One region of the Vibrio sp. SCP2 genome, then DNA from elsewhere that is predicted to be linked to it. Evidence: predicted binding sites of a transcription regulator. Region 1 holds the regulator's gene; the other holds the start of a gene.

Region 1 (15,458 bases):
TAATACTCCGTCTAAAATGGCTTCTAATTGAAGCAAGAATTCAACGTATTACAGAACAAAATACCACCGACCACCTATTAGATATTGCCCAAGCTAATGTCATGTAACAGCGCTTTAACAAACAACTACTGTCTACTGTTCTATCAATCATTTCTTGCCGTGATAGCAATCACATAACCTATATTTTTTATGCTCTTGAATGCATTACTGGAGCAAAAACCTAAATACATCAATTTTTCTGCAAATTAGCTCTTCTACACTAACCCTACCACTTTTGGGGAATTACCCCATTTAACTATAACAAGCGGAACACTCCGCAAATTCACACTGGAGGATAACTGTGCAAACTATCACCACAGATATCGCAGTCATCGGCGCAGGCGGCGCTGGTCTTCGCACTGCTATTGCAGCAGCTGAAGCAAACCCTGATTTAGAAGTCGCACTGATTTCTAAAGTTTATCCAATGCGTTCTCACACGGTCGCAGCGGAGGGTGGCTCGGCAGCAGTTATCAAGGATGAAGATAGCCTAGACAACCACTTCAACGACACTGTTGGCGGTGGCGACTGGCTATGTGAACAGGACGTTGTTGAATATTTTGTAGAAAACGCGACTCGCGAAATGATCCAAATGGAGCAATGGGGCTGCCCATGGAGTCGTAAAGAAAACGGTGAAGTCAACGTACGCCGATTCGGTGGTATGAAGGTTGAGCGCACATGGTTCGCGGCTGATAAAACTGGCTTCCATATGCTTCACACCCTATTCCAGACCTCAATGAAGTACGACAACATCAAACGCTTTGATGAGTACTTTGTGGTAGATCTGCTTGTCGATGAAGGCGAAGTGCAAGGTCTTATCGCTATCCATATGTCAGAAGGTGAACTCGTTACGATTAAAGCCAAGTCTGTTGTTTTAGCAACAGGTGGCGCAGGTCGTGTTTACCACTGTAATACTAACGGCGGTATCGTAACCGGTGATGGTATGGCAATGGCTTACCGTCATGGCGTACCTCTACGTGATATGGAATTCGTTCAGTACCACCCAACCGGTCTTCCAGGTACTGGTATCCTGATGACCGAAGGTTGTCGTGGTGAAGGCGGTATCATCGTTAACAAGAATGGCTACCGCTACCTACAAGATTACGGCATGGGTCCTGAAACTCCAGTTGGCCAGCCAAAGAACAAATACATGGAACTTGGTCCTCGCGACAAGGTTTCACAGGCTTTCTGGCACGAACAGCAGAAAGGCAACACCATCAAACATCCTCTAGGTGACGTAGTTCATCTAGACCTTCGCCACCTTGGTGAAGAGTACCTGCAAGAGCGTCTACCGTTTATCTGTGAGCTAGCGAAAGCTTACGTCAACGTTGATCCTGCAAAAGAGCCGATTCCAATTCGTCCTACTGTTCACTACACCATGGGTGGTATTGAAACCAACGGCGAATGTGAAACGCGCATTAAGGGCCTTTTCGCCGTCGGTGAGTGTGCGTCAGTTGGTCTGCACGGTGCAAACCGTCTAGGCTCTAACTCGCTGGCTGAGTTTGTGGTATTCGGCCGTGTTGCAGGTGAACAAGCGGTGAAACGTGCAGCGGAATTCAAAGGCTGGAACGAAGAGTCTATCGCGGCTCAAGTCAAAGATGTTGAGCAGCGTATCGCCGCATTAATGAACCAAGAAGGCGATGAAAACTGGGCTGACATCCGTACTGAAATGGGTCACACCATGGAAGCGGGCTGCGGTATCTACCGCCAAGAAGATTTGATGCAAGCGACGATCGATAAGATTACTGAATTGAAAGCTCGCTACAAAAACATCAGCATCAAAGACAAAGGCAAAGTGTTCAACACTGACCTTCTTTACGCTATCGAAGTCGGTTACGGCCTAGAAGTGGCAGAAGCTATGGTTCACTCTGCCATCCTACGTAAAGAGTCTCGTGGTGCCCACCAGCGTCTAGACGATGGCTGTACTGAGCGTGATGACGTAGAGTTCCTCAAACACTCTTTGGCTTTCTTCCAACCAGATGCAGCGCCAACTATCGACTACAGCAAGGTGACCATCACTAAGTCACAGCCTAAAGCTCGTCTATACGGTGAAGCAGCTGAGAAAGCAGCCGCTGAAGAAGCAGCAAAAGCGGCACAGAAGAACGCAGAGGAGCAAGCATAATGTCAGCAAATCGCATCCAAAAAGTAGAGATTCTGCGTTATGACCCTGAGAAAGACGCAGAACCGCATTTTCAGACCTTTGAAGTACCATTCGACGAAACTATGTCGACCCTTGATGCACTTGGCTACATCAAAGATAACCTAGATAAAGACCTGTCTTACCGTTGGTCTTGTCGTATGGCGATCTGTGGTTCGTGCGGCATCATGGTTAACGGTGTGCCAAAGCTAGCTTGTAAAAGCTTCCTCCGCGATTACCCAAACGGCGTGAAGATCGAACCACTGGCAAATTTCCCAATCGAGAAAGACTTGATTGTCGACATGACGCCATTCATTGAGCGCCTTGAAGCTATCAAACCTTACATCATCGGTAATGATCGTAAACCTGAAGATGGCACTAACCTACAAACACCAGAGCAAATGGCTAAGTACAAGCAGTTCGCAGGCTGTATCAACTGTGGTCTATGTTACGCAGCATGTCCGCAGTTTGGTCTAAACCCTGAGTTTATCGGTCCTGCTGCACTGACTCTTGCCCATCGTTACAACCTCGATAGTCGTGACAATGGTAAAGCAGAGCGTATGGCGATGATCAATGGTGAAAACGGCGCTTGGGGCTGTACCTTCGTCGGTTACTGTTCTGAAGTGTGTCCGAAGAACGTCGATCCAGCGGCCGCAGTAAACCAAGGTAAAGTCGAGTCTTCTATGGACTTCGTGATTGCTATGCTGAAGCCTGACGGCACACCAGCAAAAACAGCAGAGGAGGCATAAGAATGAGTAACCGTAAACCTTACGTTCGTGAAGTAAAACGTACTTGGTGGAAAGATCATCCTTTTTACCGCTTCTACATGCTTCGCGAAGCGACTGTACTGCCTCTGATCCTATTTACTGTCTTCCTGACTTTCGGTTTAGGTTCATTAGTAAAAGGTCCCGAAGCTTGGCAAGGCTGGCTTGAGTTTATGGCCAATCCAGTAGTCGTAGCGATTAACATCGTTGCGCTTGCGGGTAGCCTACTGCACGCTCAAACGTTCTTCAGCATGATGCCGCAGGTAATGCCGATTCGCTTAAAAGGTAAGCCAGTGGATAAGAAGATCATTGTGCTTACTCAATGGGCAGCCGTGGCATTTATTTCTCTGATTGTGCTGGTAATCGTTTAAGGAGCTATGACTATGAAACCTAATTTTTCTGTAGATAGAGCCCCTAAGCGTTCTGATGAGCCTATTTGGTGGGGACTGTTTGGCGCTGGCGGTACTTGGTTTGCCATGATTACCCCTGTGACGATTCTGGTTCTGGGTGTACTTGCGCCATTGGGCATCATCAATGCAGAAGCTCTAAGCTACGAGCGAGTGGTTGATTTTGCAACAAGCATCATTGGCGCTCTATTTATCATTGGTACGCTAGCGCTACCGATGTGGCATGCAATGCACCGTGTACATCATGGTATGCATGACCTAAAGTTCCATACTGGTTTGGTTGGCAAAATCGCCTGTTATGCATTTGCAGGTCTTATCTCTGCACTGGCTGTTATTTTCATCTTCATGATTTAATTAGCAATAGATAAAACAAAGCCCGCTGTTAAGCGGGCTTTTTCGTTTCTGTTGATTTCCCGATTGGGATTACAGAATAAAGCGGCTTAGATCTTCATCTTCAATGGTATCGCCTAGTTTGCCTTTCACGTATGCAGCATCAATGGTTAACTTAGAACCAGACTTGTCTGTCGCTTCGAATGAAATCTCGTCCATCAGGCGCTCCATTACTGTGTGTAAGCGGCGAGCACCGATGTTTTCTGTTGTCTCATTCACTGTCCAAGCCGCTTCTGCAATTTGAGTGATACCATCTTCAGTAAACTCAACATCGACATCTTCCGTCTTCATTAGCGCAACGTATTGCTCTGTCAGTGATGCTTTAGGCTCAGTCAGGATACGTTTGAAATCATGACTTGAAAGCGCTTCTAGTTCGACACGAATCGGTAGGCGACCTTGAAGCTCAGGGATAAGATCCGATGGCTTAGCCACTTGGAATGCACCTGACGCAACAAATAGAATGTGGTCTGTTTTCACCATGCCGTGCTTAGTTGAAACTGTGCTACCTTCAATCAGCGGTAGTAGGTCACGTTGCACACCTTCACGAGAGACATCAGGACCAGAACTTTCGCCACGCTTACAAATCTTATCAATCTCATCGATAAACACGATACCGTTGTTCTCAACATTAAAGATCGCCTGCTCTTTCAGCTCTTCTTGGTTCACAAGCTTAGCCGCTTCTTCTTCGGTCAGTGCTTTGAAGGCATCTTTTATCTTCAGTTTGCGCTTCTTCTTAGTATCACCCGCTAGGTTTTGGAACATACCTTGAAGCTGGTTAGTCATCTCTTCCATGCCCGGAGGAGCCATGATCTCAACGCCCATTTGCGGAGCGGCAACATCAATTTCGATCTCTTTGTCGTCTAACTTGCCTTCACGAAGCTTTTTGCGGAAGATTTGACGTGTATTAGAAGCGCTATCGTCTTGCTGCTCGTTTTGACCCCAAGCATCGCGAGCTGGCGGTAGTAGAGCATCAAGAATACGCTCTTCAGCTTGCTCTTCAGCGCGGAACTTTACTTTTTCCATCGCTTGTTGATGAGTCATTTTAATTGCAACATCAGTAAGGTCGCGGATAATTGTTTCCACTTCCTTACCAACGTAGCCTACTTCGGTGAACTTCGTCGCTTCAACCTTGATAAACGGTGCATTCGCCAGTTTCGCTAGGCGGCGAGCAATTTCAGTTTTACCGACACCAGTCGGACCAATCATGAGGATATTTTTTGGTGTTACTTCAACACGCAAGCTCTCTTCAAGCTGCATACGGCGCCAGCGGTTACGCAGCGCAATCGCCACTGAGCGCTTTGCATTCTCTTGGCCGATAATATGACGGTTAAGCTCATGGACAATTTCGCGAGGGGTCATTTCAGACATAGTCAGTTTCCTTAAATTCTTATAGCCACTATCTTTGCTTGTTCAGCCGTTTACTCAGCTTGAGAGGCTGGGATTTCTAGTTCTTCGATAGTGTGGTGATGGTTGGTGAACACACAGATATCACCGGCAATTTTGAGTGATTTTTCTGCAACTTCACGTGCATCTAATTCGGTATTTTCTAATAGTGCAGTAGCAGCGGCTTGGGCAAAGTTACCGCCAGAGCCAATGGCAATCAGATCGTTTTCAGGCTGTACCACATCACCGTTACCAGTAATGATCAATGATGCCGTTTCATCAGCCACGGCCAATAGTGCTTCTAACTTGCGTAAAGCACGGTCACTACGCCAGTCTTTAGCTAACTCTACTGCCGCCTTAGTCAGGTGACCTTGGTGCATTTGCAGTTTGCTTTCAAACTTTTCAAACAGAGTGAAGGCATCTGCCGTACCACCAGCAAAGCCAGCGAGCACCTTATTGTTGTACAGGCGACGCACTTTACGAGCATTACCCTTCATTACTGTGTTACCCAGAGATACTTGTCCATCACCAGCGATGACGACTTTGTTGTTACGACGTACAGATACAATGGTAGTCACGAGTAGGGCCTCATAGTTGTTTTAATCTCAGTGTTAAAGATTATATGAGGTTATAGCGAGAGGAATTCAAGGGGTAATAGAGCTAGAGAGCTAGAGAGCTAGAGAGCTAGAGAGCTAGAGAGCTAGAGAATCTTGAAGGACTGACGTATTGCTTCAATCCTTTTTCATTTTGGATAAATGGATAACTAACGTTGAGCCACACTTCAATAAGGAGTCAACCTAGCTATCTAGCAGGGCGAAGCCCGATCGAGTTTTCTATAGGGCGCAGCCCGTTCCAGTTATCCACACAAAAAAACGAACCCATCAGGGTTCGCTTTTAATGTTTTTACTGCGCTTCTTTCCAGATTGCACAAGGCTCGATTTTGGCACGCTGAAGTTTGTGCTTATCGCGTTCAGCGTCACGCTTAAACTTGTATGGGCCAAGTACCACACGGTACCAACTACTGCCTTCCTTCTTACGAATTTTGCTGTTTATACCTTGGAAAGCGATATCCAGCTTACGCGCTTCAGCTTGCTGAGCAGTTTTATAGGCGCCACACTGCATTATGTAAGGAATCTCCGACACCACTTGCTCTTTCGCTTTTACTTCAACTTCACGACTTGGCAAGGTATCGACATAATCCCATTTCTCTTCCGGAGGAGGTGGTAACTTCGCTTGAGGTTTTGGTTTAGGCTTAGTTATTACCGGCTCTACTACAGGTGCAGGCGGTTCTGGATCGTTACTCAGAACATACAATCCATAGCCAAATACACTCGCCAATAGAATGGCAAGTAAACCACTTCGCCAAGGTTTGCGTCGTGGGGCAGACTTTTTCTTTGCAGGCTTACGGCTACTTCCGCCACGGCCTCTTTTTACGTAATCTCGATTCGCCACTAGTAAACATCAATACCATCAATTACCACTGCCGATATGTTAAAGCAGATTGTGCCGTTATGACAGAGTAGAAATGGAAGCGGCGCATCAAAAATACGCCGCTTGCAAAGGTTGGACTCTAAAGCACTCTTGGTGGTGCAGCGCTTTCACGTACCACCAGCTTGGTTTCAAGCAATCTCGACCCTGCACGAACATCATGTCCACGTAGCAGCTCAAGCATCATAAGCATTGCTTGACGGCCGATTTCATAGCGAGGCTGAGAAATGGTCGTTAACGGTGGATCGCAGTATTGAGCAAAGTGAATATCATCAAACCCTACAATGGAGAGGTCTTGCGGAACACGCAAACCTAGCTTCTTCGCTTCTTGAATCGCACCAATCGCCATTGCATCGTTATGACAGAACACCGCAGTCGGCGCATCTGGTAAAGCTAGCAACTGGCGAATCGCTTTTGCTCCAGCTTCAAAGGTGAAATCACCGGAAGTGCAGTAGTTCGGGTTCATAGTAATCCCGGCGCGTCTGAGGGCCTGCTGATAACCTTGGTGGCGGAACTGACATAGAACAGCTGTTTCAGGGCCTGAGATTTGAGCAATTCGCTTGTGGCCCATCTGCGTTAGGTAGTTAACCGCTTCAAAGGCAGAAGTGAGGTTGTCGATATGTACAGTAGGTAGTTCTAATTCGGGGGCAAACTCACAAGCCATAACCATAGGCGGTAAGTTCTTTTGTTCAGGTTTACTGACGTCAAAAGGAAGATCGGTACCTAGCAGCAACATGCCATCCGCTTGCTTAGTAAATACTAAGTTTACAAATGAGCTTTCACGCTTCTTCTGCTGCCCACTATCGCCAAGCAAAACGATGTATCCGTGCTCCATTGCCGCATCTTCAATTCCTCGAATGATCTCGGTGTAGTAGGGATCACAAATATCTGGAATGATTGCGATGATTGTTTTTGATTCGTTACGACGCAAGTTGCGCGCCAACGAGTTTGGTGAATAACCAGCTTCTAAAACAGCATCTTCGACTCTTTTCCTTGTCGCTGACGATACCTTTTCTGGATTCATTAGCGCTCTAGATACTGTCGCTGTTGAAACTCCCGCAAGCTGGGCAACATCCTTCATTGTCGCCATATTTAATTAACCCTCTTCATTTCCAAATTGGCAGCTCAAACGCCACCTAAGCCTCTAGTTGAAATGCATCTCATCGGTTGAACGGCCAAATTGATGTCGACTTGTAGGTTAAAATACCTATCTTCTCATTTATTTGCACTGAGCAAACGTTTAACTCACACACTATGGCCTGAGAGCAACATATTGCACAAGACCTAGTTTATTCATTTCAAAACACAAAGTTACGGGAGATTTAACAAAATCGGCAGCTAATAGGAGATCTGAATCACAAATAAATGAAAAAGGTGTGAATATGAAGAAACTCAATAGCTACCCGTCGCAGGAAGTCGCAAAAAATGTGGATAAATTACCATCTCATTAACTCAGATCTTGTGGCTCAATATCTAAGCTCCAACGCACTTTCTTCGCATTTGGCAACATTTGGATTGCAGGCTTAGCGCTTGCGAGTAGCTTTTGCATTACGGGCCGGTTTTGGGTTTGCAGCAGAAGTTGCCAACGATACTTACCCGCTCGTTTTGCTAGCGGTGCAGGTGTCGGTCCAAGGACTTGGCAATAGTCATCAAACAGAGGATGCGCCTCTAGTGTATGGCGAACCTGACGAAGAAATTCCTCGACGGGCTGAGAGTGGTTCGCTTCCGCTTTAAACAGGGTCAGAAACGAATACGGTGGTAACTGCGCTAGCTTTCTCTCTTGTAAAGCCGTTTCAGCGAAGTGGCGATAACTCTTAGTTAATAACGCTTGCAGTAGGCTATGTTCTGGGTGGTGGGTTTGCAGCACTACCTCACCCGGCTTGCTTGCACGCCCTGCCCGTCCAGCTACCTGTATAAACAATTGTGCCAGACGCTCAGACGCTCGGAAATCACTGCTGTAAAGAGAGCCATCCACATCTAATAGTGCTACCAGAGTAACGTCTGGGAAGTGATGACCTTTAGCCAACATTTGCGTACCAATCAAGATCTGATACTCACCATTACGGATCGCCCCTAGTGCACTCTCTAGGCTACCTTTTCGGCGCGTGCTGTCTCGATCAATTCGAATGGTTTTAAATTCTGGAAAGAGTTCAGCAAGCTGTTTTTCTAACTGCTCAGTTCCAACACCTACTGTTACCAAGTGCGTCGAACCACAGCCCTGACATTGATGAATAATCGGTTGCTGTGAGCCACAGTGGTGGCAGCGAATTTCATTGCTGTTCTGGTGATAGGTATAGTAAGCATCACAGCGCTTACATTCCGCAATCCAACCACATTCATGACACATCAACGCTGGAGAAAAGCCGCGTCGGTTTAAAAACAGCATCACTTGGTTGCCTGCCTTTAAATGGCGGCGCATTTCAGCGATGAGTGGCGCAGAAAGACCACTTTCTAGATATAGCCCTTTCACATCTAGCACTTTGTTGGTCGTTGGCGTCGCCGCTCCTGCGCGAGAAGAAAGCACTAGATGATGGTACTTACCACTTAAGGCGTTATGCAGAGTTTCTAAAGCTGGTGTAGCTGAGCCCAGTACAATTGGGATCTGCTCTTTGTTGGCACGCATCACCGCCACATCACGCGCATGGTAGCGCAGACTGTCTTGCTGCTTATACGAAGCATCATGCTCTTCATCAACAATGATAATGCCAAGGTTGACAAAAGGCGTAAGCAACGCAGAGCGAGTACCAATCACAATGCCAGCGGCGTTATCACGCGCGCTAAGCCAAGCGTTAAGTCGCTCTGTATCATTTAAACCAGAGTGCACCACCTCAACTGGGACATTAAAACGTTTTCTAAACCGATTAATGGTTTGCGGCGTTAACCCTATCTCGGGCACAAGAACTAGCGCTTGCCTGCCTTGCTCAAGCACAGGCTTAATCAGGTTGAGGTACACTTCCGTTTTACCAGATCCCGTTACCCCTTCTAACAGGTAACAAGCGAAACCTTCATTACTATTCACTGTCGCAATCGCCACCGCCTGCTCAGAGTTTAGCTTTGGCTTATCGACATCAGCTTCAACGTCATGTTTCCACTCACGAATCACTGGACTTTTCTCTATCGATTCAATCCAGCCTTTTTCCGCTAAGGTCTTTAGCACAGATGAACTGATCTCTTCATCGACAAAACGTTGATGAGGAATCAAGCCTGACTCCAGCATATGCATCACTTTGGCTTGTTTCACCGCGCGGCCGAAACCCGCCATCAGTTGGTCGCGACCACTCGCGGTGAGCTGCCATTCCACCAGCGTCGCGAAATCAGCGTCTTTACCTTTTCGCAGCGCACTTGGCATGGCATTAAACAAAGTGTCACCAAGCGGATACTGGTAAAACTGACTGCACCAAAATAGCAAGGAGTAGAGCTTTTCAGGCCACACAGGCTGGTTATCCAACACGTGCTTAATCGGCTTAAGCTTATCAAGTCTGAATTCTGATTCATTTACCAACGCAGTGACAATGCCAACCAGAGTTTGACGACCAAAAGGGACAGAGACACGCCCACCTATGATAGGAAATAGGTGGTTAGGGATCTGATAATCAAACTGTTTGTCGAGAGGCACAGGCAATGCCACGCGCGCAATTGTTGGTCGCATAATAGGCTATACAGCTAAGTGAGAGGTTACGTAGGCTAGTCTAAGGGAAAAGCCTAGCAGTGGAAAGAGAGCGCGATTCAAGCATCAAGAATAACTTAGGCTAAAAAAGTAGCGATTTCGGGTCTAAACTGGTTGATCCTAAGTCAGGTATTCATTACTATATCGCGCCTTAGTGATATGGCTAGCTTTACAGCAGCGGTATCCGAAAAGGTTTTTTATTAACTACGTGTGGTGTCCGGCTTAGAATCGGATAGCGACACGGCCTATATTTAGAGGTTCTCCCATGAAAGCTGGTATCCACCCAGAATACAAAGCAGTAAAAGCGACTTGTTCTTGCGGTAACTCTTTTGAGTTCAACTCAACTCTAGCTAAAGAGTCTATCCACCTAGACGTATGTGACAAATGTCACCCATTCTACACTGGTAAGCAACGTATCGTTGATACAGGCGGCCGTGTTGATCGCTTCAACAAGCGTTTCGGTGCTCTATCAAGCAAGAAGTAATTTCTTCTTAGCCGAATCTAAAAAGGACGCTCAGGCGTCCTTTTTTGTTATCTGTCACTCACGCAATATCCATTTTGCAGAGTAATCTATTATTAATTTTAATATTCGCTAGCCATATCTCTGTTCATCTGGTCTTATCTCCAGTCATTTACTACTTTTTATTGCTTCGGCTCGCATTCTGACCTAGGCAGCTTGACTTAGTTACTCTAGAATGGATTTCCCCATTCCATATAATTATTAATGAGTACCTACACCTATGTCAGACGACAATCGCCAAGAAGTATCCCCAGAAGAACAGTTTCGTCAGCAAGCTTTGGATTATCATGCTTACCCAACTCCAGGTAAAATTGCAGTCGCACTAACAACACCAGCAGAAACGGCTAAAGATCTTGCTCTAGCCTATAGCCCTGGTGTAGCAGAGCCTGTACGTGAAATCGCACAAAACGCTGACAACGTCTACAAGTACACATCAAAAGGCAACATGGTTGCTGTTATCTCAAATGGTACGGCGATTCTTGGTCTTGGCAATTTAGGTCCTCTAGCATCTAAACCTGTAATGGAAGGTAAGTCTCTGCTTTTCAAACGCTTTGCGGGTTTAGATTCAATTGATATTGAAGTAAAGCACCGTACTATCGAAGAGTTTGTCGATACCGTTGCTAACATCGCCGATACTTTTGGCGGTATTAACCTAGAAGACATCAAAGCGCCAGACTGTTTCGAAATCGAAAAGCAGTTGATTGAGCGTTGTGATGTACCTGTTTTCCACGATGACCAGCACGGTACGGCGATTGTTACCGCGGCAGGTATGCTTAATGCCATTGAACTTCAAGGGAAGAAGTTAGAAGACGCAACGATTGTGTGTCTAGGTGCAGGTGCAGCAGCAGTAGCATGTATGGAGCTACTGATTAAGTGTGGCGCGATGCGTGAGAAAATCTACATGCTTGACCGTAAAGGTGTTATCCACACTCGTCGTGACGATCTTAACGAATACAAACAGCTATTCGCCAACAACACCGATAAGCGCACACTAGAAGACGTTATCGAAGGTGCTGACCTGTTCCTTGGTGTATCAGGCCCTAACCTACTCTCACCAGAAGCTCTTCAGTTGATGGCAGACAAACCGGTCGTCTTTGCGTGTTCTAACCCAGATCCAGAGATCAAACCTGAACTTGCTCACGAAGTACGTAACGATCTGATCATGGGTACTGGTCGTAGTGATTACCCTAACCAAGTAAACAACGTGCTGTGTTTCCCATTCATCTTCCGCGGTGCGCTAGACGTGCGCGCAAGTGAAATTAATGATGAGATGAAACTGGCAGCGGTAGACGCTATTCGCCAACTAGCGAAAGAAGAAGTACCAGCCGAAGTCCTAGCAGCTGCTGGCGTTGATGCACTGTCATTTGGTCCTGGTTACATCATTCCAAAACCAATGGATCCACGTCTATTGCCTCGTGTTGCTAAAGCCGTTGCTCAGGCCGCTGTTGACTCAGGTGTTGCTCGCATTGAAATGCCAGAAAATTATATGGCCGAGTAAATTGGCTAAATAGTCTCTTCGAGAACGAAAAAACCGCTGTTAAGACAGCGGTTTTTTTTATTTCAATTTCGTCAGCGTGCGAAAATTAGGTGCGACTATTTTTATTATTCGTCGAAAGATTCGAACTCAATTCCCATCTCTGTCATCAGTTTTTTCACTTCAGCAGGGAGATCGTCTGGGCGGTCTTTACGTAAATCTTCATCAGTCGGCAGTGGCTGCCCGGTATATGCATGCAAAAAAGCTTCACACAATAGCTCGCTGTTTGTTGCGTGGCGCAGGTTATTAATCTGGCGGCGTGTACGCTCATCAGTCAAAACCTTTAATACTTTCAATGGAATAGAAACTGTAATCTTCTTTACTTGTTCGCTTTTCTTTCCATGCTCAGCATATGGGCTAATGTATTCGCCATTCCAATCTGCCATTGCGCACCTTTCGTTATTTTTTATGGTTGAAAATAGAATCCCTAATTTTAGCGGTATTTATAGCCACAAGCAAAGACATATAGACGTCTAGAAGTGTTGACGTCCACAATAATGATAAGTAAAGTGGAAAGGTATGGGATTGGAATAACATATATCTAACAAGATAAAGGTATAGCGTATTCCCAAATAGAAGTCACTAAAGTTCGAAAGGAAACACTTATGAGCACCCGCAAACCAGCCACAATCGCGGTACGTACTGGTATCGAGTCCGACACTCAACATCACGCAGTTGTTCCACCTATTTACCTCTCGACAAATTATGGCTTCCCAGCCTTTGGTGATGTACCAAAGTACGATTACACCCGCTCAGGCAACCCAAACCGCGGGCTACTCGAAACTGCTCTGTTTGAACTTGAGTCAGGTAAAGGCGCGGTCGTGACCAACTGTGGTACTTCGGCACTGAATCTATGGGTATCCGCTTTCCTTGGCCCAGATGACCTTATCGTCGCACCGCACGATTGCTACGGTGGTACTTACCGTCTATTCAATACCCGCGCAAATAAAGGTGATTTCAAAGTTCTATTTGTTGATCAATCTAACGAACAAGCCTTTGCTGAGGCCCTAGCTAAAAAGCCTAAACTGATTCTATTGGAAACACCATCTAACCCGTTAGTTCGTGTCGTCGACATCGCAAATGTATGTGAGAAAGCCAAACAAGTTGGTGCTCTAGTGGCTGTCGACAATACCTTTTTGACACCCGTGTTCCAAAAGCCTTTAGACCTTGGCGCCGACTTTGTTATTCACTCAACCACTAAGTATATCAATGGTCACTCTGATGTTATTGGCGGTGTTGTCATTACCAAAACAGAAGAACACGCTGAAGAACTTGCTTGGTGGGGGAACTGTATTGGTGCAACAGGCACACCATTTGATAGCTACATGACGTTGCGCGGCATCCGTACACTGGGGGCGCGTATGAAGGTGCATGAGGAGAGCTCTCGCCAAATTTTAGACTTCTTACAGACCCAAGACTTAGTCGGTAACATCTATCATCCTAGCCTGCCTGAGCACCCAGGCCATGAGATTGCTAAAAAGCAGCAAACAGGCTTTGGTTCTATGCTCAGCTTCGAATTCGCGGGTAGCTTTGCACAACTTAAATTCTTTGTTGGTGAACTAGAGCTTTTCTCACTTGCTGAATCTCTCGGCGGTGTAGAGAGTCTAATCTGTCACCCTGCTTCAATGACTCACCGAGCGATGGGTGAAGAAGCACTTGCAGAGGCAGGTGTTTCCCAACAACTTCTGCGCCTGTCGGTTGGGCTTGAAGATGCAGAAGATTTAATTGCTGACCTTGAACAAGCTTTTGCAAAAGCTAAGGAAGCCTTCTAATGCCTACTACTCAACGTCAACTCCATAAGTTTGGTGGAAGCAGCCTAGCCGATCCTGAATGCTACCGCCGCGTCGTCGGTATCTTAAAAGAATATTCACAATCAGAAGATCTGATTGTTGTTTCAGCTGCAGGTAAAACGACCAACCGTTTGATTGCATTTCTCGAAGCCCTCAATAAAGATGGCCGTATTGCTCATGAAGAACTTCAAGCACTACGCCAGTTTCAAACTGAGCTGATTGAAACGCTTATTGAAGGAGAAGTAAAACAGCAGCTACTCGCTACTTTAAATGATGAGTTCAGCACCTTGGGCGAGTTGACTTATCCGCTTAACGAAGCTGAGAAAGCAGCCGTTTTAGGCCATGGCGAAGTATGGTCTTCACGCCTATTGGCAGCGCTGCTCAATCAACATTCATTGCCTGCCGTAGCTCAGGATGCTCGCGCATTTTTACGTGCTGAAGCGGGCACTCAACCTGAAGTCGACTTTGGTGCTTCTTACCCGTTAACTAAAGAAGTATTAGTGCAACACGCTCACCATAGAGTGGTGATCACTGGCTTTATGGCTCAAGATAGTCAAGGTCATACCGTATTATTAGGGCGTAATGGTTCAGACTATTCAGCAACCGTTATCGGCGCGCTGGCAGAAGCGAAACGCGTAACCATCTGGAGTGACGTAGCAGGTGTATACAGTGCAGACCCAAGGTTAGTGTCAGATGCCTGTCTTCTGCCGCTATTACGCTTAGATGAAGCCAGTGAGCTTGCAAGACTTGCTGCCCCTGTACTGCATAGCCGTACATTACAGCCCGTTGCTCAAAGTGCGATGGATCTGCATCTTCGTTGCAGCTACCAACCAGAATCAGGCTCTACACGCATTGAACGTGTTCTTGCTTCTGGTCGCGGCGCAAAAATCATCTCATCCCTAGATGAAGTGCTATTAATTCAACTCAATTTCACCTCTGGTCATGATTTCCAGCGAGTCGAAAATGAGGTACTTGCAAGCCTCAAGCGAGCCCAGCTTGAACCACTGACTTATGAGGCTCAAGCCGACCAACATTGCTTACGTCTCGCTTATACAAGTGAAATAGTGGGTGGCGCTTTAGAGTATCTCCAAGACGCAGCAATTGAAGCGGAGATTAAGCTTAAAGAAGGTTATTCGATGGTAGCGGCGGTAGGAGCAGGCGTAACCAAGAATGCTAACCACTGCTATGGTTTCTACCAGCAACTCAAGTCTTCACCTGTCGAGTTTATTTCCGAGTCATTGTCAGGGCTTAGCTTAGTTGCCGTTTTACGCACAACCGATACTAAGCCTTTAGTTAAAGCTATTCATAGCCAATTGTTCCAAGCCCAGAAACGTGTCGCCAT
Region 2 (15,458 bases), on a different contig from region 1:
ATGAGTTAAAGGGCCTTGAGAAAGGAGAAGTTAGGCTCGGTGCTCCTAGCATGATGGGCTCGTACTTCTTCCCGGAAGTCTTGATGGCGTTTAAGAGCCGTTATCCAAATCTCAAGCTCACTCTTGTTGATGCTGGTACACGTTCAATTCGACAGATGCTGCTCGATGGTGAACTGGATATTGGTGTCATCAACGATGAAAATGTACCTGATGATCTGGAAACTGACCATCTACTCCAGTCAGAAATGGTGGCGGTGGTGTCTAAAGAGCATGAGTTTGCTAAGCGGGAATCAATCAGCTTTGAAGAGTTTTTTGACCATGAATTGGTGATGTTCAAGCCTGGTTACTTCCATCGAGACTTTATTGAAAACCAAGCGACCCAATGCTGTAAAGAGATGAAGTTTTCGTTTGAAACTAACTTGTTGCCTATGATTCTGAGTATCGTCAAACATGAGTTTGCCATCACTGCATTACTGGAACTAGTGACGCAACATGAGAAAGATGTCATCGCTGTCCCTTTTCATGACAGGGTTCGGCTTGATTTGGCGTTAGCGTGGCGAAAAGATGGATACCTATCAATAGCCGATAAAACCTTCATCGAGTTTGTGAAGCAATACGCCTAGCGTGACTAAGTCTCTGCAAATATCACATTTTATTGTTTCTCTATCGCGCTAGGGCATGAGTTGGAGTAGTTTGGATCTACTCAATAAACTTAGACTGAAGGGTAGGGAAACCATTCTATGCAAATAAGCATCAACAACCTCGATATTGAATCTGGCACGAACCAATTGGCAATTGCTCAATGGAAAATTGCTGAAGGGCAATCTTGGGGGGTATTTAGTACCGAAGGGGATATTGGTTCGGCGTTAGGGTGCTTATTCTGTGGAGAATATGAAGTCTCTTCAGAGTCGTTGGAAATGGGCTTTGGCAAGATTGCTCAAGTCTCTTTAGTTGAGCAGCAGAGACTGCTTGAAGAAGAAATTGCCAAAGATGACACCGATTTTCTAGACAAAGTCGATAAAGGCACAAGCGTATATTCACTGATTTTTGAGCAATGCCAATCTGATTCACTTACTGAGCAACTGATTGTCGATTTGGATCTGTCACACCTTGCGCAGAGTGGGTTTCGAGTTCTTTCCACGGGGGAAACTCGTCGCGTCATGCTCGCCCGAGCACTCGCCACTGAGCCGGAACTGATTGTTCTTGATAACCCTTTCACTGGGCTAGATATCGCTCATCGCGCTTCGCTGGCCAATTATTTAACCCAACTCGCCAAATCAACGCAGATGGTAGTGACCTTCAATCGCGAGGAAGATATACCTGACTGGATTGAACAAATCGCACTGTTTAACCACGGTAAGCTCGAAAGTGTTATGGGTAGAAGTGAATGGGAAGCTCACCCGGTTATTAGCCAGATTAAAGCTCAATCCCAACAACAAAGTGAGCAGATGCTGGATTTGATTCATAGGTATCAACACGAGCACCACTTTGACAACCCAGTATTCGAGATACGTAATGGGAAGGTCGCTTATACCGAGAAGACCATCTTTACCGACTTAAACTGGCGAATCGATAACGGCCAACATTGGCAAATCAAAGGCCCGAACGGGTGCGGAAAAAGTACTCTGTTAGGTCTAATATTCGGCGACCATCCGCAATGTTATTCCAACGATATTCAAATCTTCGGTAATCAGCGAGGATCAGGTGAGTCGATTTGGGAAATTAAAAAGAACATCGGTATGGTTTCTTCGGCGCTGCATCTTCAATATCGAGTGAGTTGCAAAGCTATTGAAGTTATTTTGTCAGGTTTTTACGATTCGATCGGTCTATATCAACAGCCAAGTAAAAAAGAGATTCAAGTGGCGCGAGAATGGTTGGAGATACTTCACATGAGTGAGTATGCCAACACCTCGTTTAGACAACTGGAATACGGTCAACAGAGACTGCTTTTGATTGCCAGAGCGATTGTGAAACAACCTGCTTTGCTCATTTTGGATGAGCCATATCAAGGGCTAGATTATCTGGGCAGAAGGTTAGTTAAAAACACCTTAGAACTGATAGCGCAAGAAAACCTTAGCCAACTGCTCTATGTGTCGCATTATCATAAAGATAAGCTTGAGAGCATTAGGAATGAAGTTGAGTTTGTTTATGATCAGGAGGCGGGCTGCTATAAGCCTCATGTTCGCTCCAATCTTTAACTTTAACTGACTGTTATATAAGGAAGTCTAAATGCTGTTGAACCATGTTTCTGTTGGCACGTCTAATGTTAAGTTAGCCGTAGAATTTTATGACAAGGTGTTCGCCACATTGGGTATAAAAAGGGCGCATTATATCGAAGACGTTGCTGCCGCATATGGCGACAATTTCGAGTTTTGGGTTGGATTGCCCAGTGAAAACAGAGCGAATGCGGGTAACGGAACGCATATCGCTTTTAATGCGCCTGACCAAACGTCTGTTGACGAGTTTTATCGTGTGGCTCTGGCACAAGGCGCTCGCTGTGAAGGACAGCCGGGGTTAAGGCCTGAGTATGGTGAGAGCTACTACGCAGCGTTTGTACGTGATCTTGATGGCAACAAGATAGAGGCCGTGCATTCATAGCGTGAGAGCATGTATAGCGTTAGAACAAGGATTTGAGGGAGATTATGATTAGCTGTAACGACTACGATTATATCGAAATTGTGTGCATGTACCGTTATCCGGTAAGGCTGCATCTCAAATCTGGTGTTTACGTTGAAGGTGAAGCATTAGATACGGCTCGCAATGAAGAGAAGCAAGAGTGTATCAAGGTGTGCATGAGTGGAATCGAGCACCTAGTTGTGCTCGATGATCTATCCGAGTTAGAAGTGCTCACCGATAATCCGCACTTCGTTAGTAAGCTGTTTTACTAACCCTTTGACTTGTACATTTTCTCAAAGTTACTTGCGTTCCAGCCAATCATATAGCGATCGCCAATCTTAAGTACGGGTAGCGAACGAGCACCAATTGCGTCTAACTCTTTACGGCCACGCTGCATCTTGGCGTTGGTTAATCGGTACTGATAGCCCTTTGAATCAAGGTAGCGCTGTGCATCTTTGCAGTGTGGGCATTTGTCTTTTACATACAGTACAAGTCGTTTCATGGTTCGTTCCTACTCGTTTATTAAGCGCAGAGTTTAATGAAAAGGTCGTGAATGGCAAGTACGAATAGAGTAGACTTGTGCCCCTTTATTTATGCTCAACGCCATGACAGTCACTATGAATCCTGCACTTCGTTATATTCAAGGATACCCAGAACATATCGTTACTCCCGTTACTCAAATGGTTGATTCGGGGCGCTTGGCGGCGTGGTTTGAAAAACGTTATCCAGACAACCACACCATAAAGAGTGAGAAAGCGCTGTTTGAATATACAATGGCGCTGAAGAACCGCTACATGAAGAAGACGGCGCCTTTGAGCAAAGTCATCTACGACAACAAAATTCACCTTATCAACAATGCTCTCGGGCTACATACCTATGTGGCTAAGGTTCATGGCGGCAAAATTAAATCAAAGAATGAGATTCGTATTGCCAGTGTGTTTAAGAATGCACCCGAGCCATTGCTTCGCATGCTAGTGGTTCACGAACTTGCCCACTTAAAAGAGAAAGAGCACAACAAAGCCTTCTATCAGCTCTGCTGCCATATGGAGCCTGACTATCATCAACTTGAGTTAGATGCTCGCTTGTTTATGATCTATCTAGAAACTGCCAAACAAAAATAGAACTATGACGCGCCCAAATAAACAATTTCAATCTAAGAAAGCCGATAAAAAAGACACGCCAAATACCAGCGAGATGAAAGTCGTCACGATCAAAGGGCAGAAAGGTCTGCATAAGCGCAATTTGCACCAAGGGCGATATGATTTCGCAAAGCTGACAGCGGCTCTACCAGAGCTGAAAAAGCACGTAGTGAAGAATCCTAAAGGGGAGCCGAGCATTAACTTTTCCGATCCTTTGGCGGTTAAGCTACTCAACAAAGCATTACTTGCTCACCACTACGGAGTCACCGAGTGGGACATTCCACAAGGTTATTTGTGCCCACCTATTCCTGGGCGCGCAGACTACATTCATCGTCTCGCTGAGATATTAACCAAAGAAAGCAAAAGCCTGAAACATAACCAAGTCCGTGCATTAGACATCGGGCTTGGAGCCAACTGCATTTACCCTATCGTTGGTGCGACCCAATATGGCTGGCATTATGTAGGTTCAGATGTTGACTCTGTTTCAGTTGATAATTCTAATCACATTGCCCAGTCGAATAAGGTACTGAGTGGGCGCGTTGAAGCTCGATTGCAAAAAGATAGCCGTCATTTCTTCAAAGACATCATCAAACCAAACGAGTTTTATGATGTAACCACCTGTAATCCGCCTTTTCATAAGTCGCTTGAAGAAGCGCAGCAGGGAACAGAGAGAAAGATCAAAAACTTATCGGCCAGTAAAAGTAAGCGTGGTCAGCTTAGTGAGCAAATGAAAGCTAAGTCGTCACCTATACTTAACTTTGGTGGTCAAAAAGCAGAACTCTGGTGCCCAGGTGGTGAGGCGGCATTTGTAAAAAACATGGCATTTGAAAGCCGTGACTTTGCGCAGCAGGTACTGTGGTTCTCTACGCTTATCTCCAAAAAAGAGAATGTGCGATGGATGCGAAAAAACCTCGAAAAAGCGGGTGCTAAAGAGGTGAAAGTGGTTGAAATGAGCCAAGGGCAAAAAGTGAGCCGTTTTATCGCTTGGACATTCAAAACGGAAGTTGAACGCCAAAAGTGGCTGAAACTTAAGAGTTAACCTTATTTAACGGAGGGCATATGGAGTTTGAAATTTATATGCCCTGTGAACCGATTTGGATCTGTGAAAGTTTTCTAATCCTGTTTGCGCTTTTGTCCTTGTTGGGAATCGCTGCTTTTATTTACATTCTCTATAAAGAATATCTTAAGATTCAACGAGCATCACGGGTGAAGGCGCGTCGCAAGAAACACCACTCAAAGCGTTAGCTGAGGCTGTCTAGTTGACGCTTATACTCCTCTGCCACATTTGGGTTACCCGCTTTCTGCTCTAGTTGGATCAACAATTTTAGCGACGGTTTACGTAGCCCAAACTTATGGTGGAATCGAACCAATCTCAACCTTGCTTTCTCCAATGAACCTACTCTAATTTCCAATTCAGCCAGTGTTAGAGCGGAGCGAACTCTGTCGGGTTCAAAGTCTAAGGCGCGCTTGAAGTAACTGATAGCTTGATCGGTTTGCTGTGCTTTCATTGCGCATAGGGCTGCGTTTTCGTAACTGGTTGAGGTTAGATAGTAGTTCTGTTGCTGGATCGCTTGATTAAAGTAATTGTCCGCAAGAGCGAACTCGCCTTGTTTACATAAAAATGTACCATAGTTGTTAAGTACATCTCCGTTGCTTGGGTGACGCTTTAAGGCTTGTTTGTAGAAGGACTCGGCGGATTGTGTTTCTCCTACTTGCTCGTAATAGTGAGCGATAGAGAGCTGTGCTCGATAATAGTTAGGTGAGTGCTTCAGCGCTTGTTCTAGGTTTTCTCGTGCTTTGCGCATGTCTCCTTTTTGCATGTACCCGATACCGAGTTCAATGCGGGCTTCTGAACGTTGCTGGGCATCAGAATTTTGAATCTGGGTAGAGGTCATACAGCCAGTTAACATTAGGGGTGAAACTAGAATGATTAATCTCATAGGAATACATAAGTTCTAAGATGAGATTGAATGTATATCTCAACTAATCCGGTCTGATTAGCGAGACGAGGAAAGTATGCGACATGTTTTGCAGATAACCGTGTAATCAACTGAGGTGAAGAGTGAGAAACAAAGCGGCAGTTCTAACAACTATTATAAGTTTTTTCATTGGCTTAGCAGTCAAACCTTCGTCTGCAACAGAGTTAAATGCAGAGGTAGGGCAAACAAAAGATGGCCTTGCTTTTGTCAGAATAGCAAACCCTACTGCGAGTCATAGGGTGGTGTTTATTCATGGCTCTCCAGGTAGCCATACCGCGTATGCAGATTACCTCGCCAACGAATCACTGCAGGAGCAAGCAGAGCTGATCTCTGTTGATCGCTTAGGTTATGGCGCATCAACATCGGATTTGGTCTCTAGCCTTGATAAACAGGCGCAAGCCATTGGTGAACTGCTAGCCAGTGATAAATCCAATATATTGGTTGGACATTCGCTCGGAGCGCCTATCGCTTTAGCACTTGCACTTCAGCAGCCGGATAGGGTTGATGGGATGGTTTTGGTCGCGCCCGCTTTTGACCCTAAGCTCGAAGAACCAAAGTGGTACAACATAATTGCTGATACGTGGCTTATCAATTGGGTTTTGCCGAATGATTGGCAGACGTCGAATGGGGAGATGATGCCATTGGCTGAAGAGTTAAGTGAATTGAGTGATAAAGATTGGCGGGTACTGGATACGCTTCCGGTAACGATCATTCATGGCAAAGAGGATACCATCGCAGATCCTGACAACTCGGTATTTGCTATTCAAAAACTAACCGGCACATCAAAGCAGTTGATTGAGGTAGAAAAAGAGGGCCATTTTATTCTTTGGCAAAATGTCCCTCTAATCTCTGAGCAGATCCAAGATCTGTTGTCTGAAACTCAGCAAATGAGCAAGTACTAATCGTCTTTAGTAAAATTGGCTTCGCTGAAGTGATCCAAGTCGTATGGCGTTTGTTGGTAAACGCAGTAATTTAGCCAGTTGGAAAACAGCAAGTGCCCGTGGCTACGCCAGCTTGCGGTTGGCTTATTATCGGGGTTGTTATTCGGGTAGTAATTGACTGGAATAACAGGCTCCATGCCTTCACCTAAGTCTCGAATGTATTCATTGTGTAAGGTATGAGAATCGTACTCAGGGTGACCGGTGACAAATACGTTTCGCTTATCCTTGGTGGCTGCCAGATACACACCTGCGACGTCTGATGTTGCAAGAATATCTAAGTCAGTATGTTCGGCAAGGAACTCTGGAGAGAAATCAGCGTAGCGGGAGTGTGGCGCTAAGAAGGTGTCATCAAAACCACGCAACACAGGGTGATAAGGCTGGTGGATCTTATGGTGATATACCCCAGACAGCTTATCTTTACGAGTACGTTTAGGCAGATCGTAGAGTAACTTCAAGCCTGCTTGGGCTGCCCAACAAACATAGAGTGTTGAAGTGACATGTTCCTTTGCCCAACTCATGATAGTTTGCAAGTGTTCCCAGTAGATCACATCTTCAAATTGGACTAAGCCTAATGGCGCACCAGTAATGATGAGTCCATCAAAGTTACGTCCTTTGACCATTTCAAACTGGCGATAGAAGTTATCTAAGTGTTCTGTAGGCGTGTTTTTGCTTGGTCTATCATCGATGCGTAGCAGCTCAATATCTACCTGTAGCGGACTGTTTGATAGCAAACGAAGGAACTGGGTTTCCGTCTCAATTTTCTTAGGCATAAGATTGAGGATCAGCACCTTAAGCGGACGAATTTCCTGTGTTGACGCACGAGACTCAGGCATGATGAAGATATTCTCGGTACGTAATACGTCAGATGCGGGTAATTGATCGGGGATCTTAATTGGCACAGCTTACTCCCTAAGCGTATTTATGGACGTCTATACTTCTAAACTTAACCCAATCAGAATGAGATGTCGATAGCCAATTTGGTCCAATTTATATTAATATTCGTGCGCGAACTCACTAGTTAAATTCACTATGACCTTAAAACTCACCTTGATTCGAGGGTTGCCCGGATCAGGTAAAAGCACATTGGCAAAGACAATCGATGCCAAACACTATGAAGCTGATATGTATTTTATCAATGACTGTGGCGAATATGTCTATCAGCCGGAGCAAATCGTAATGGCTCATCAGTGGTGTCAGCAGATGACTGAGCAAGCCTTGCTCAACGGCGATAGTGTCGTTGTTTCAAACACATTTGTTCAACGCTGGGAAATAGCTCCTTACCTGAAGTTGGCTAAGCGCGTTAAAGCTAAGTTTGAGGTGATCGAATGTCATAACAATTATGGCAATATTCATGGCGTAGCGCCGAAAACGATAAAATCTATGAAAAAACGGTGGCAAGAATGGCAAAGCGTTCCCCAGTTGTAGAGATGACTTCTTACGGGATTTACAAAGAGTGGGATTCCAAATCTAAGCACTTGCCTAAGATTCAAGAGTTCACGACCAAAGTCCCCGCCGATGAAGAAATAGAATTTGGTTTCATCGTCAACATCAAGAAAGCCAAGGGTGAAGTGATAGAGTTTTGTATTGCCCACCCAGGAGTGAAAGGCAAAAAAGGACAAACTTTAGAACCATTTTGTGGCGACTTGCATGTCGGAAGTAATGACTGGGATTTTTATCTAGGTGACACTATTCAGTTACTTGATCCAGTTGACGGGTTTGAATCAAACATTGGCAAATGGCGCATGACTATCACGTTGAATGATAAGGTGATTGCTGAAAAAATGTTTGACGTGTATGCGCGAGATGAAGGTGAGTTTTGGAAAAAGCGAGGTTTTTAATTTCAATTAGAGCCGCATATTTATGGATTAAACCATAGTATTAGTAAGGAGTTGTTTTCCGCAGACTATACTTATTAGATTGTTAACCTACGCTTCTTGAGATAAGGGTCAATCTATGTTGTTTTTTAAGAACAAACAGCCAGAAAAAACATCAAACCATTCGGATCATGTTTACGCTGCGATAAAAAAACATGTGGCGTGGATCGAGTTTAGTCCCGATGGCACTATCCAAGATGCTAGTGCGTTGTTTCTTAGTGTGGTTGGTTATTCTCTAAAGGAAGTAAAAGGCAAACATCATCGGATTTTTTGTACAGATGATTATATAAGTTCTGCTGCTTATCAGAGTTTTTGGCGAGATCTTGCTAATGGGTCGACCAAGGAAGGTACGTTTGAACGAAAAAACAAACTTGGTGAAACTATTATTCTAGAAGCGACTTACTTTCCAATTTATGGCTCAGACGGAAAGGTGTCGAGTGTGGCGAAAATTGCTTCTGACATAACCGATATGTTTTATGTAAACCAGAAGAATGATGCACTTTTCTCTGCGTTAGACAAGTCTCAAGCGATTATTGAATTTGATCCTAAAGGGACTGTTCTTTTTGCGAATCCAAACTTTCTCAATACTCTTGGATATAGCCTATCTCAAGTTCAGGGACAACATCATCGCATGTTCTGCTTTGATGAGTTCTACCATGACAATCCTCACTTTTGGCGCGAGCTTGAAGATGGTCAGATAAAGTCTGGTTTGTTTCAGCGTAGAAGCGCTAATGGTGCAAGTATCTGGATCGAAGCATCTTATAATCCGATCAGAGACGAAACAGGAAAAGTGGTAAAGGTAGTTAAGTTTGCCAGTGATATCACCACTCGTATTGAGCGAAACCAAGCTATCGCTGAAGCTTCTGAAGTGGCTTACTCAACTTCTGTTGAGACGGCGCAAATCGCACAACAAGGGTCGCAGTTACTCGCCGACTCTGTAGAGGTCTCTCTAAACATCTCCCATAAAGCCGAAGAAACGGTGCAAAAAGTCCAACAGCTAAATGCCAGTTCGCAAAACATCCAAAACATTGTTTCTACGATTCAAGGTATTGCTGATCAAACTAATTTGTTAGCACTCAATGCAGCGATAGAAGCGGCGCGGGCAGGGGAGCACGGACGTGGTTTTGCCGTCGTTGCTGACGAGGTACGCCAACTTGCTTCACGGACTTCAGAGTCAACCGATGAGATCGTAAAAGTGGTGGAGGAAAATCAAGGACTGATTAACGAAGTGACCGATATGATGAGTGAGGTATCCTCAATATCGGAGCAAGGTAATGCGAAAATTACTGAAGTGTCGACCGTTATGGATGAGATCCATAAAGGGGCGGAAAATGTCTCGAATACCGTTATGAGTCTTTCAGAAAGCCAATCCTAAGTCGATAGGATTGGCTAGGCGATTATCAGATGCGAGAGAAATCGTAACCAGCAGCAAGTAGAAGGCCGCGCTCATGTTTAATCAGTTGAGCTCGATCTTCAATCAATTCATTGAGCGCTTGACGTGGTTTGCCTGCCAGCACTTTGTAATCGTCAAAAGAGTTACTGGCATCTATGGCCGCAAACATTTCGCTAATCACGTTACGTGCTTCACACGGGTTACTATCCGTCTTGAAATACTCGACACCTTTGGCTGCGTCACGCATTTCATCTAGCAGTTCTATTGGGCTTGTTTCCTGTGCCACAGCAAGATAATTGTCCAGCACTCGCTTGGCAAACAGTAGCTCTTTTAATGGTATGTCACGGCCACTCTCAATGAGCGTCGGGCTTAGAATATTATTTGAGCTCATGTTCAATCCTTGGGTTAAATGTATCAATATCTCAAAGCAGTCTAAATTATCAAAGCGATAAAGTGAACAATCTAATTGACTGTGTTTTAAAGTAAATACGCCCTTAGTTTCTTGCTAGTAATTCATGTATTGCAATTCGCCCAGTACACCTTGGACTAGTTACTCATCAATCCGGCTAGTCTTGGTTGGCTACCTATAGGCGAAAAGTTGCTCAGATTTGGAAATAGATCGTGAGTTTGAGAGCGCGTCGCGCCAAACCACACGGCTAATTCTGCATAGAGCTCATCAATTGCCGTCGTGGGTATCAAAACACCATCGCCAATATCCAATGGGTTTTCATCGCCTAGCGAGAGAGCAGGATAATCACCAAAGACTTTACCGCCATTGACGCTATTGCCCATAACAATAGTGTTTCCGCCCCAGCCATGATCGGTACCGTTGCCATTTGAGGTTAAGGTTCGACCAAAGTCAGATCCGGTAAATGTGACAACCTGATCTGCTACGCCCAACTCGTCTAAGCTTTGCTGAAATTCACCGAGTGCTTGGCTGAGCACTTTTAACATTCGAGCATGGTTATCGAGTAGCTCATCGTGGTGATCCCAGCCAATATAGCGTAAAAAGAATGTCTGCTGTTTGTGATGCAGTTTATCTGCCGCTTTGATTGATTGAGCCACTTTACGTAGCTGCTGGGATAAGTCGCTGTCCGAAAAGCGCGTGTTGATCTTTATGTTCTGTACCGCGTCACGAAACACCTCATGCTGGGCTTGTGACTCGCGAGTAATAGCTAGATAGCTGTCTTTGAAAGGATCTCCTGGGTAGTTAGCATTTAAGCTTTTAACAAAATGCTCTACCAACTGTTCATTTAACGGTGTCGATTCTTCATTGATGTATAAACCAACGCTGCCTGATTTAGTAATTGAATAAGGAGCGGCAAGATGACCATTTTGCATTATGTTGTTGCCTGCCAATGAGATGTTCATCGGGATCTCATCAATAGTCTTGTTCTTCTGTATAGAATCTGCAAAGTAGCCAAACCAGCCGCGATTAATACGTTCACCGGGTCTGCCCGTTTGCCAGTGCTTAAATTGGTCTGAGTGAGACATCAGCCCAAGTGGCAGCTTGAGTTGATTACTGTAAAACTTCTGTTTTGTGACGGGCTCTATCATAGGCGCAGTATTGGCGACAAACGCAAGGCGCTTTTCCTCAAATAGCTGCTGCACTTCATCCATGCTTTCATGAATACCAAACTGTTTTCCATCAGGCGTTTTGAAGTTGCTTAACGATAAGAGGTTTGACTTATCTAAGGCCAGATTACTGCGTGTTTTCTTGTATTCTCGATAATGTGGGGCTGAGGTGGGAACCAACATGTTAAAAGAATCATTGCCACCATCAAGCATGATAAAAACCAAAGATTTTTTGCTCGGCTTAATGTTTCCCTCTATGGCTTTAGTACTTTTCGGTGCAGCGTAAACAGGTGCTTGTCCCGCTAGCATTAGACCAGTCGCCGTTGCCGATGACTTGATAAAGTTTCTACGTGAAATACCCATTGACTACGCCTCCTGTACGGTGAATTCTGGTGAAATAGCGATAAAAAAGATAATGGTTTGCACAACCCATTCTGGGTTGTTGTTATATGCCGCAAAGGCAGAAAGAATTTGAGGCTTATTAGGTAGATTTTCTTTGCCAGTAAGCAGTAGGCTCAACTCGTCAATGAGAGCTGAATGATTGCTGATGTTTTCCGCTTTCTCTACGTATGTCGCTAAGCCTAAGGTCAGCTTGTCACGGACTTTGGTTTGTAGGACATCGACATCAAGCTCAGGGATATTATTAATGCCCGGTTGAGTGCTGATTTCAGTGCTGACGGCGGGTAGGTATCCACCAAACAACCAGTAATACATATAGTTGACGTAAGCCAGCGAAGTCGCGGTGTTGTGCAGTTCAAACTCAGGGGCTACCAGTCTGGCAGCTTCAATAGGACCATGTGGCACAAAGTCGGACTTATAAAAGTTAAACACCGTTGGCGACGAAAGTGGGTGTTGTTCTAGCTGATCGATAATGTCATCCCCGATCAACCAGTGTTTACCGGATTGGTTGCTGGCATTGAAAGCGCGCAGTAATTGAGTCACACGCAATACCGGAGATTTAAGCTTTTGCGACTGTACTAGTTTGCCATTTTGCTTTTTCGCCGATACAAAGCGTGTTTTGCCAATCGGGTGATTGAGTGGAAAACTCAGTGTCGTTTCTACCGCCTGTTTAAGGTTGCCTTGTGGTCCAAAGGCCTTGGCGACCGCTTCAATATACTCTGCACTTGGGTTTGAAGTAACGAGTTGATTGATCAGCTTGGTTGCTATAAAAGGCGCGGTACTTGGGTGGGCTGTCAGTCTTTCTGTGACCGTTCGAATCTCGGATTCGCCAGAGGTTTGGCCTTTAAGGCGAATAAACCCGTTAAGTAGCTCTTTGCTCCCTCTGTCGTGAAAAGCTTCATCGATGGTCATTGGTTGAGTCATGTTTACAAATGGTATCGACTTAAAGTTGTTCTCTATGCCGTCGTCAAAGCTGATTGGATAGCCGTTAAAATCGTTCTGCCAGAAACTATTGTTCCATTCAAATTGGTAGCTGCTTGCTTTGATACCGGTGAAAATGCGCGCCATCTGTTTAATGTCACGATTATCGTAAGTCGGGATAGATTGGCCTTTGTCATCTTTTTTGTGAGAGCCATCCATATTGAGTTGATACAAGCCGATAGAAAACAACTGCATGATCTCGCGAGCGTAGTTTTCATCAGGGTGAATGTCTCGTTCTGGGTCTTCTTTCTGGTTGTTCATGTGACTGAGATAAACCCCCATGCAAGGGTGCATCGAGACGTCATAGAGTAAATCAGCGTAACTACCAAACGCATGCTTGTAGAGTAAGTCGTAGTAGCTTGCCATACCGACAGCATCGAGTTCTAAAGCGGAGTTGTCGGATATGACCAAAATTTCACTTAGCGCATGGGCAACTCTCTGACGAAGTAGGTGGGAATCAGTAGAGAGTGCATTCTGCCACCACGCCATACGAAAGTACCATTTGTATGGCAGTGCAGGGTTATTGCCATCGCCGTCTATCGCACTTTGACCGTATGTGTTGAGTAACTTGGCCCTGAAATCACGCCAAATGCTTTGTGTGGCATTTTGAAATGTATCATCGCGAGAAAGCTCTGTATTCAGTTGGCGTTGAAGCCATTTCTCTATGCCGATTTTAGAGACTAGATCAATGAGCGCTTGATCCGCGCCAAGCGTTGCTTGCATTAGAAATCGACTGACTTGCTGCTTGCTATTGTTCATGATTCTTTCTTCTGTGGCTGACAACTTAATGTTAGTAGAATCGGAATGTTAGCGTGCAAGAGGTTAACGTTTCGTTATCGTCAGTAATTGGTTCAGATTAATGTGAAATGAAAGGGGAAGTTCATTGGTAGTACCAAGTATAGGCCATTGACTACAACCCACGAATCTTGGCGATTTCATCTGGCTTAATGCCTAAAGATTCAAGGAATTTTTGGTGCTCTTGCGGCTCCATCTCTTCAAACTTTTGATGCCACTTCAGCATGTCATCTTCATTGAACCCAGCCGCGGACATGATTTCTACCCAACGTTGTTTATCTACCATGTTTTCGTTTAGTAGTTCAGGCTCTTGGAGTAATACGACAATCGCTTTTTGTTGGTTGCGTAGTGCTTGAATTTCTCGCTCCAAGTCACTGAAATGATCTTTTAACAGTTGAGTTTGAGATTGCCCTTGCTTATCTAGCAGAGACTTGATGCTCGCAATTGAAAGACCATATGAGCGATAAGAAGTGATAGCTTCGAGCCTTTCAACTTGTTTTTCACCATACCAGCGATAACCGTTATCGGAACGATGAGATGGCAGTAGTAGGTTTTCTCGCTCGTAATACAAAATAGTGGTGCGTGAAATACCGAATTGTTTAGCAAGTTGAGTGACAGTAAGCATAGAAACTCCAAGCCTTGATTGATTCACTAAAGTTAAACCCTATACCAATAGACGGGTCAAGTTTAGCAGGAACGACGGGAGGAAAAGTGATGTCACAGGAGTGATAACGCAAGGTATCAATCTGTACCTTGCGTATCATGAGAAAGAGGGGCTACTTTTGGAACAGAATATAAGCGTCATGCACACCTTGAATCAGCATCTGCATCCCTATTACCGTTAGAATCAGCCCCATTAATCGCGTGACGATATTGATCCCGCTCTCACCAAGTTTATCGACCAGTTTTGGGCCAAACAAAAAGCAGACAAAGGTGATGAGACAAAGCAAGGCAAATGCCGCGATTGTCACCACAATGCTGAAGATATCGCCTGAGGCAGAGTAGTTCATTGCCGTTGCTATGGTGCCTGGGCCCGCTAAGATAGGCAGGGCAAGGGGGGAGATGGCAATATCACCGTCTTGAGCCGCCTCTTCGCTGTCATGACTGTGCATCTTGGATGAGTTGCCTTGCAGCATATGATAGCCGACAAGAAAGACGAGAATACCACCTGCCAAGCGAAGAGCAGGTAGGGTTATGCCAAATACCTCAAAGATCCCTTTACCAAGAAAACTAAACGCAGCAACAATGGCAAATGCTGTTGCCAGAGCTTTGAACGCCGTTTGTTTGCGTTGCTCTGCGGTTTGTTGCCCAGTCATTCCGACAAAGACAGCCGTGTTAGCGATTGGGTTCATCATTGCGAAGAAACCCATAAATACGGTGACAGCAGTCGTGGTTAAATCGTGCATCAGTCAATCACTTATTTAGTCAGTTTAGTAATCACATTAGCACAATTTATAAAAATGGAGCTATCTATAGCTGAAAATAAATGGCATCTAGCTATCTGATTTTAAGCTGTTTTTTAAACTCCACAGAGCAATAGAGAACCAAACCAAACTTTGCAACCAAAGTTGAGTATAGTTATCTGAAATGTTCTGCCATATGCCGCCCATTTGATTCAAGGTCAAGAACCCTTGAATGGCAGGTGTGCTTGGAAAGAGTTCAGACAACCAAACCATTGGGGCAGGAATCGCTTCAATTGGCCATATAAAGCCCGCGCTAAAGACTAGTGGCATTGAGCTGACCAACACGACTAACGTCACTAATTC

What was found. Region 1 encodes MetJ, which represses methionine synthesis genes. Its sites were predicted from a motif close to TTAGACNTNTANANGTCTAA; they were not measured.
Region 2: a site for MetJ is predicted at 7,597-7,616, ahead of metA (homoserine O-acetyltransferase MetA). Genes of this name have one in related genera too.

What each region holds. Positions count from the first base shown of each region.
Region 1 is NZ_JCAFVV010000012.1:59,416-74,873, forward strand. It holds gene frdA (fumarate reductase (quinol) flavoprotein subunit) at 341-2,158, shown strand; gene AC5O63_RS20635 (succinate dehydrogenase/fumarate reductase iron-sulfur subunit) at 2,158-2,922, shown strand; gene frdC (fumarate reductase subunit FrdC) at 2,925-3,308, shown strand; gene frdD (fumarate reductase subunit FrdD) at 3,321-3,698, shown strand; gene hslU (ATP-dependent protease ATPase subunit HslU) at 3,768-5,102, opposite strand; gene hslV (ATP-dependent protease subunit HslV) at 5,153-5,695, opposite strand; gene ftsN (cell division protein FtsN) at 6,021-6,569, opposite strand; gene cytR (DNA-binding transcriptional regulator CytR) at 6,688-7,695, opposite strand; gene priA (primosomal protein N') at 8,053-10,254, opposite strand; gene rpmE (50S ribosomal protein L31) at 10,538-10,756, shown strand; gene AC5O63_RS20680 (malic enzyme-like NAD(P)-binding protein) at 11,013-12,290, shown strand; gene metJ (met regulon transcriptional regulator MetJ) at 12,395-12,712, opposite strand; gene AC5O63_RS20690 (O-succinylhomoserine (thiol)-lyase) at 12,932-14,098, shown strand; gene AC5O63_RS20695 (bifunctional aspartate kinase/homoserine dehydrogenase II) at 14,098-15,458, shown strand, end outside.
Region 2 is NZ_JCAFVV010000003.1:60,462-75,919, reverse strand. It holds gene AC5O63_RS11400 (LysR family transcriptional regulator) at 1-623, shown strand, start outside; gene modF (molybdate ABC transporter ATP-binding protein ModF) at 741-2,198, shown strand; gene AC5O63_RS11390 (VOC family protein) at 2,230-2,598, shown strand; gene AC5O63_RS11385 (Rho-binding antiterminator) at 2,643-2,888, shown strand; gene AC5O63_RS11380 (glutaredoxin family protein) at 2,885-3,118, opposite strand; gene AC5O63_RS11375 (M48 metallopeptidase family protein) at 3,234-3,737, shown strand; gene rlmF (23S rRNA (adenine(1618)-N(6))-methyltransferase RlmF) at 3,742-4,794, shown strand; gene AC5O63_RS11365 (hypothetical protein) at 4,815-5,000, shown strand; gene pilW (type IV pilus biogenesis/stability protein PilW) at 4,997-5,695, opposite strand; gene AC5O63_RS11355 (alpha/beta fold hydrolase) at 5,818-6,636, shown strand; gene metA (homoserine O-acetyltransferase MetA) at 6,633-7,574, opposite strand; gene AC5O63_RS11345 (ATP-binding protein) at 7,705-8,100, shown strand; gene AC5O63_RS11340 (DUF3859 domain-containing protein) at 8,076-8,513, shown strand; gene AC5O63_RS11335 (methyl-accepting chemotaxis protein) at 8,629-9,924, shown strand; gene AC5O63_RS11330 (hypothetical protein) at 9,950-10,333, opposite strand; gene AC5O63_RS11325 (DUF1501 domain-containing protein) at 10,489-11,880, opposite strand; gene AC5O63_RS11320 (DUF1800 domain-containing protein) at 11,884-13,656, opposite strand; gene AC5O63_RS11315 (MerR family transcriptional regulator) at 13,808-14,317, opposite strand; gene AC5O63_RS11310 (MarC family protein) at 14,469-15,098, opposite strand; gene AC5O63_RS11305 (ABC transporter permease) at 15,186-15,458, opposite strand, start outside.